Regions from separate parts of the Gordonia caeni genome, predicted to be linked through region 2. Evidence: predicted binding sites of a transcription regulator. Region 2 holds the regulator's gene; the other holds the start of a gene.

Region 1 (3,410 bases), on a different contig from region 2:
AGCGTGATCGGGTCGGACTGCACCGGCAGCGCCACGGCCGTCGCGAGACGGATCCGTTCGGTCACCGCGGCGGCGGCGGCGAGCGTGGTCCACGGATCCAGGGTGCGCAGGTAGCGGTCGTCGGGCAGGGACGAATCCCCCGTCCCGGGATGCGCCGCCTCCCGCTTGGTGGGGATGTGCCCGTGTTCGGGAACGAAGTACGACGCGAAGCCCGCCTGCTCGATCAGTGGAGCGAGGACCTGGGGCTTGAGGCCCCGGTCGCTGGTGAACTGCACGATCCCGAAGTCCACGGAACCTCCCGGTTGGCGATGAAAGTGACTCGCATCGCATAGTAGACACTTTCCTGGACAGGTGTCTAGTTGGTGGACGAATCCGGGCGGACCCCACGGCCCGGCCGATCGCGCCGGACGCCCGACAGGCGTCCTCGGACCACACGCGGCCGACCCCGTGTCGGGCGTGCAGGGCGCGGCCGGGCCGCGGGAAGGTATTCAATTCTCAAACAACGCATCGCACCGGAAGACTGCTCCGGCACTGGTCAATCGGTTCTAGTGGGTTCGGCTGTCAGTCAGCGGAAAGGCTTGACGAACAACGACATTGACGTTCTCGGTGGACGACCCTCGGCGGCTGCGGACCGCGCAGCCGCACCGGCTCAGGCCGCGCGGGGCAGGTTGTTCAGCGTGCGCCGACCGTGCGAGCGCAAGGGTTCCCGGCGGCTGCTCGGGGCCTGCGCGTCGACCGGCGGCAGGAACCACGGGTGTCCGTCGCGCCCCAGGTAGACCACCCATTCGCCGAGGTGCACGAGGGTGTGGTGCCGGCGACAGAGGAGCACGCCGTTGGCGAGGCTGGTCACGCCGCCGTGGGACCAGTGGTCCACGTGGTGGGCATCGCAGTGCGACGGCGGCGCCCCGCACCCGGGGAAGGCGCAGCCGCCGTCGCGCAGCATCAGCGCCTTGCGGATGCCCGGGGTGAACAGACGCTCCTCCCGACTGACGTTGAGCGGCACGCCTTCCCCGTCGAGCAGCGCGGCGGCCACCGACGCCTCGCACATCACGAGCTCGGCGGTGCGCGCGCTGACCGGGCCGGTGAAGCCGAGCGCCGGAACCTTCTCGACCGGCCGGTCCAGGTCGGCGACCGGGATCGTCACCACCGAATCATCGCCGTCTGCGAGCACGCGGCCGTTCCGGGTGATCCCGACCGGAACCACCAGCGTCACGTGCGGGAGCACCCCACCGGACTCGGGGCGCCCACTGCCGGCCAGATACGACCGGACGACCTGCGCGAGGGCATCGGCGCGGCGGCGTGCGGCCGACCGGCGATCGTTGGAGCCGTCGGGTTCGGGAACCGGCCTGGTCAGCGGATCGATCGCGGCACTGAGCTCCTCACCGCTCACCACGTCGAGCTCGAGGGTCACACTGATGCGGCCCTCGTCGTTCTGGTTGAGCGTCATCTCGTTGAGTTCGACGTCTTCGGCGACCGGCACCTCGCGGTCTGCGGAGCCCTCGGGCGCCAGGCTGATCGCCCAGGCGCGGGCCCGATGGCCCACCTCTTTCGGCGTGGACTGCACCATCAGCGAGCGGATGATCTGCGCGGCCTGGCCGTCGGTCAGGTCGACGCGCTTGCCGACCAGCGCGAGGCCGCGGCACACGGCGTCACCGAACTCCGCGGAGACCGCACCGTCGCACATCCCGCGAGTGACCTCAGGGACCTCGTCGGCGGCCCGGCCGATGCGCGCGGAGCGGTAGGCGGCCGACGGCGCCATCCCCATCTCCTTGAGCAGCGTGCCGCCGTTGCGCACATGCTTGCGAGTCGGGATCCCTGTCTGCTCGGCCATCGCCACCGCGGCGGCGATGCCGTGGTCGGCCACGTTGCGCAGCCGGATGAACGCCGCGATCAGCGCGAGTACGTGGCGGTCGTCGTCGACCGGCCGAGCCGCGCCGATGAGGCGGGTGACGTCGGTGGTGGATTCGACCGCACTCGACCAGCGAGCACTCGCCCCACCGCCGGAAGTGCCCGCTGCGCCGGGCGGCGGCGCGGTCAGATTGTCGGAGAGACTGTCGGCGAAACCGACCAGTTCCTGTACGTGCATATCCCGTATCCCCCGGGTCGTGCGGTACGAACACTCACGCCGCCGGTCGAGCTCGATCCTGACGATCGATGCCACTCATGCGGTCGAACATGTGTTCGTACTCATGAAGATACGCCGGTCCTCCGACAATGTTGCGTCAGCGGCTTAGGAGCGCTTTGTGAAGCACGTAATCGCAGTTCAGAGTGGTCTCGACTTCGCTCGACCGGCGAGAGGCGACTCGACCGGCGAGGGGCACTCGACCCCTACGGTGAGCGGACGTCGCGGAAGATGCCGTTGCCGGGAGTGGCTCGGCTGATGGCGTCGGCGGCCAGCACCACCGCAGCGGAGGTCCAGCAGCTCTTCTCCACCGGCCAGCGCTTGCCGTCGTCGTAGACCAGGCCGGTCCAGTAGGACCCGTCCGGGTCGCGCAGGTGCTGGATGGAGGCGATCAGTCCGATGGCGGCCTCGGTGTCGCCCAGGGCTTCCAGAGCCAGGGCCAGCTCGCTGGTTTCGGCACCAGTCACCCACGGACGGTGGTCGACGCAGCGGATGCCGAGACCGTCGACGACGAACTCGTCCCAGCGTTCGGCGATCATCTCCTCGCCCCGGCGGCCACGGATCGCACCGCCCAGGACCGGGTAGTACCAGTCCATCGAGTGGTCGCTCGGCGGCTCGAAGACCTCGGGGCGCGACCGGAAGGCCTCCGCGAGGTCGGCGAGCGCGGTCTCCCAGTCGGGTTCGGGACGGCCGATCTCATCGGCGATCCGCACGGCGCAATCGAGCGCCTGGTGGATGCTGGCGTTGCCGGTCACCAGGGCCTCGTCGAACATGTCGTGCGTGACGTGGTCGGCTCCCCAGCGGAAGGCACCGTCGGCGCGCTGGAACTTGCAGACCAGGTTGATCGCCGACCACACCGTCGGCCACATGCGTTCCAGGAAGGCGCCGTCGCCGGTGATCAGGAAGTGGTGCCACACGCCGACGGCGATGTAGGCGCAGAAGTTGGAGTCGATGCCACGGTCGGCGACGGTGCCGACGACCGTCTTGATCGGCCACGACCCGTCCTCGCGCTGCGTGCGCCAGGACCATTCGTAGGCGGCCTCGGCTTCGGCGTGAAAGCCGGTGGCGCTGAGCGCCATCGCCGATTCGATGTGGTCCCACGGGTCGGTCTGACCACCGGGGAACCACGGCAGCGCGCCGGACTGCTCCTGCATGCGTGCGATCGCCGCACCGGTCGCATGGATCTGGACGGATGCCAGCACACCGGGAACGTGCGGATAGCGGACGGCCTCCCGACCGCGCTCGCCCACAGGGGAGGTCCGCTCAGCCGGGGACGCAGTCATCCCGC
Region 2 (3,410 bases):
TACCTGGATTCCTCAGCCGACGGGTTCGCGACTGCGGTCTTTGCGGAGATCGTCGATCTCACGCTGGAAGTCGTCGGCGGACTCGAAGGACCGGTAGACCGACGCGAACCGGAGGTAGGCGACCTCGTCGAGATCGCGGAGCGGCCCCAGGATGGCCAAGCCCACCTCGTTGCTGGGGACCTCTGCCGAGCCGGAGGCACGGACCGTGTTCTCCACGGCCTCGGCGAGCTGCGCGAGTGCGTCCTCGTTCACCTGGCGTCCCTGGCAGGCGTGGCGCACGCCCTTCATCACCTTCTCGCGACTGAAGGGCTCGGTGACACCGTTGCGTTTGACCACCGCGAGAACGGCGGCTTCCACAGTGGTGAATCGGCGCCCGCACTCCGCGCAGGCGCGGCGCCGCCGGATGGCCGTGCCGTCGTCAGAAGCTCGCGAATCAACCACTCGAGTGTCGTCGTTCTTGCAGAACGGGCAGCGCATGCTCTCAGCGTACCCGCCCGCCCGCGACGGCCTGCGCACGCACGTCACCTGCGGTCAGCGGTAGGCGGGCACGACGAGCGCCTGCCCCGGCCGGAGGCCGGTGCTCTGCAGATCGTTGAGATCGCGGACAGTGGCGATCACCGAGGCGGCGGGCAGATCGGGCGCGATCCGAGCGGCCACCGACGACAGCGACTCACCGCTGCGCACGTGCACCACCTCGGTGGCCGACGGCGTCTGCTGAACCGCATGCTGGTAGTCGTCGCCGACCATGCCGAGGACGGAGACGAACACGGCCAGACCGAGTCCGGTGAGTACGCCGGCGACCCAGCGGCGGCGCACCGACACTCGCGGAGTGTTCGAACGGGCGCGCTCCGCGCGCCCCGAGGCGCGTGCACTTGTTCGAACGCCGTAAAGGTCCACACGCTGGGTGATCATCGGGGTCCGTGCGGGCACCGCCGGCCCGTTCGACCGGGTGTGCGGGCGGCGCCCCGTGGGGCGGCAGGAGGGCGCGGGGCGCCCGGCGGGCCGTTCGGTCCGGGTCCGGATGACCGGAACATCGCAGGTCATCACCCGTGCGTCGACGGTCGGCACAGCCCCCGCGGTCCGGGTGGTCAGCAGTTCGGTCATCGGAAACTCCCATCGCTCGTGTGTTCGATGAACTCTTGTTCGATAGTTAACACCACGGGTCGGACAAACTCCGCGACACGTCGAACAATTGTTTGAATTCTGTGACCTACTCGACTAAATTGGGGATCACCCCGAGGAAAGGAACCTTCGATGAAGGACGGACCGCAGAACACGTCGAACGTGGACCCGCTGCTGTCGACCGCGACCCTGGAGGCCTCTCTGACGCAGCGGCAGCGAGAGGTTCTCGAGTACATCCGGTCCTCGGTGCGCGAGCGCGGCTACCCGCCGAGCATCCGCGAGATCGGCGAAGCGGTGGGCCTCACCTCCACCTCGTCGGTGGCCCATCAGCTGCGCACCCTCGAGCGCCGCGGACTGCTCAAGCGCGATCCGCACCGTCCGCGTGCGGTGAATGTGCGCGACGACCATCGCACGCCCCCGTCCGGTGACGACACGCGGGCCGATCCGAGCCAGCCGGCTCCGGCCTTCGTGCCGGTGCTGGGCCGGATCGCCGCCGGCGGCCCGATGCTGGCCGAGCAGGCCGTCGAGGACGTCTTCCCGCTCCCCAAGGAACTGGTCGGCGAAGGCTCGCTGTTCCTGCTGCGGGTGGTCGGCGAATCGATGGTCGACGCCGCCATCTGCGACGGTGACTGGGTGGTGGTCCGCCAGCAGAACGTCGCCGAGAACGGCGACATCGTGGCCGCCATGATCGACGGCGAGGCCACCGTCAAGACCTTCAAGCGAGTCGACGGCCACGTCTGGCTGATGCCCCACAACGAGCACTTCGAACCCATTCCGGGCGACGACGCCGCCGTTCTGGGCAAGGTCGTGACCGTCCTTCGCCGGATCTGACCTGCCGCCAGGCCGGGTCTCGACTCCGCTCGACCACCGGCTTCTTCGGTGATCGAGCGGAGTCGGTTCGTCAGTGGTCGAGCAGGGAGTGTTCTCAGCCGAGCACGGTGCGGGCGGCATCGCGCGCCGCGGACGTACTGTCCGCGGCGACCGCGGCCTTGGCCGCCGTCACACACTGATCCAGGGTGACGCCGCCGAGCTTCACGCCCACCGCGGGCGCGGCCGCCGGGGCCGACGACAGCGAGGTGACGCCGAGTCCCACCAGGACGCACGCGAGCAGCGGGTCTGCCGCCGCCTCGCCGCAGACCCCCACCTGCTTGGACTGCGCGGCACCCGCGGCGCCGACGCGCTCGATCAGGGCCAGCACCGCGGGCTGCCACGGATCGGTCAGCGAAGCGAGTTCGGGCGACATCCGGTCGGCCGCCATCGTGTACTGGGTGAGGTCGTTGGTGCCGATGGACACGAAGTCGACCTCGGCCAGGATCTGGTCGGCCTGCACCGCTGCCGACGGTACTTCGACCATCACTCCGGGCACCAGACCACGCGCACGCACCAGCGCCGCGAACTCGCGGGCCTCGCCCACGGTGGCGATCATCGGGGCCATCACCCACGGCACCGCCGAGGTGCCCTTCGCCGCGGCGGCGATCGCGTCGAGCTGATGCTCGCGGATCTCCGGATTCGACAGGATGATGCGGTTGCCCCGCACCCCCATCGCCGGGTTCGCCTCGTCCGGGTGGGTGACGAACTTGAGCGGCTTGTCCGAGCCCGCGTCGAGCGTCCGGATGACCACCTTGTCGCCGTCGAAGGCGTCGATCACCGAGCGGTAGAGGTCGGTCTGCTCGGCCACCGACGGTTCGTCGGAGCGATCCAGGAAGGCGAGCTCGGTGCGGAACAGCCCGACACCCTCGCAGACCCCGCGCTCGGCGGCGGCCCGGGCCGAAGGTCCGTCGGCCACGTTGGCCAGGATCAGGACCCGATGCCCGTCGGCCGTCTGCCCCGGCCCGCGCCAGGACGCCGCCGCCTCGGCGACGCGCCCGGCCTCGGCGACCGCCGAGGTGATGGTCTTCGGATCGGGGTCGATGCCCACCACGCCGCGTTCGCCGTCGACGAAGGCGGTGGCGCCGGCGGGGATGTCGTTCAGGTCGGCGATGGCCACCACGCACGGGATACCGAGCTGCCGGGCGATGATCGCCGTGTGGCTCGACGGGCCTCCGAGACGGGTGGCCAGGGCGATCACTCGCGCCGGGTCCAGGCCCGCGGTGTCGGCCGGCGCCAAGTCGTCGGCACACAGGATGGACGGCTCGTCGGGATTGGGGATGCCCGGCTCCGGCATGCCCAGGAGCTCGGCCACCACACGGTCGCGGATGTCCTTGAGGTCGGTGACGCGCTCGGCCATCAGGCCGCCGAGCTTGGTGAACATCGCGGCGATCTGGTCGATGGCCTCGACCGTGGCGGCG

What was found. The regulator LexA, encoded in region 2, represses DNA repair genes until DNA is damaged. The targets are predictions, from matches to a motif close to CGAACANNTGTTCG.
Region 1: a site for LexA is predicted at 2,171-2,184, ahead of ABD732_RS03665 (HNH endonuclease signature motif containing protein). Genes of this name have one in related genera too.

Annotation. Positions count from the first base shown of each region.
Region 1 is NZ_BAAAZW010000002.1:199,310-202,719, reverse strand. Features, by position in the region: gene ABD732_RS03670 (LLM class F420-dependent oxidoreductase) at 1-290, opposite strand, end outside; gene ABD732_RS03665 (HNH endonuclease signature motif containing protein) at 650-2,086, opposite strand; gene ABD732_RS03660 (glycoside hydrolase family 15 protein) at 2,329-3,405, opposite strand; gene ABD732_RS03655 (class I SAM-dependent methyltransferase) at 3,402-3,410, opposite strand, start outside.
Region 2 is NZ_BAAAZW010000005.1:248,730-252,139, reverse strand. Features, by position in the region: gene nrdR (transcriptional regulator NrdR) at 13-477, opposite strand; gene ABD732_RS10185 (LysM peptidoglycan-binding domain-containing protein) at 532-822, opposite strand; gene lexA (transcriptional repressor LexA) at 1,255-1,953, shown strand; gene ptsP (phosphoenolpyruvate--protein phosphotransferase) at 2,048-3,410, opposite strand, start outside.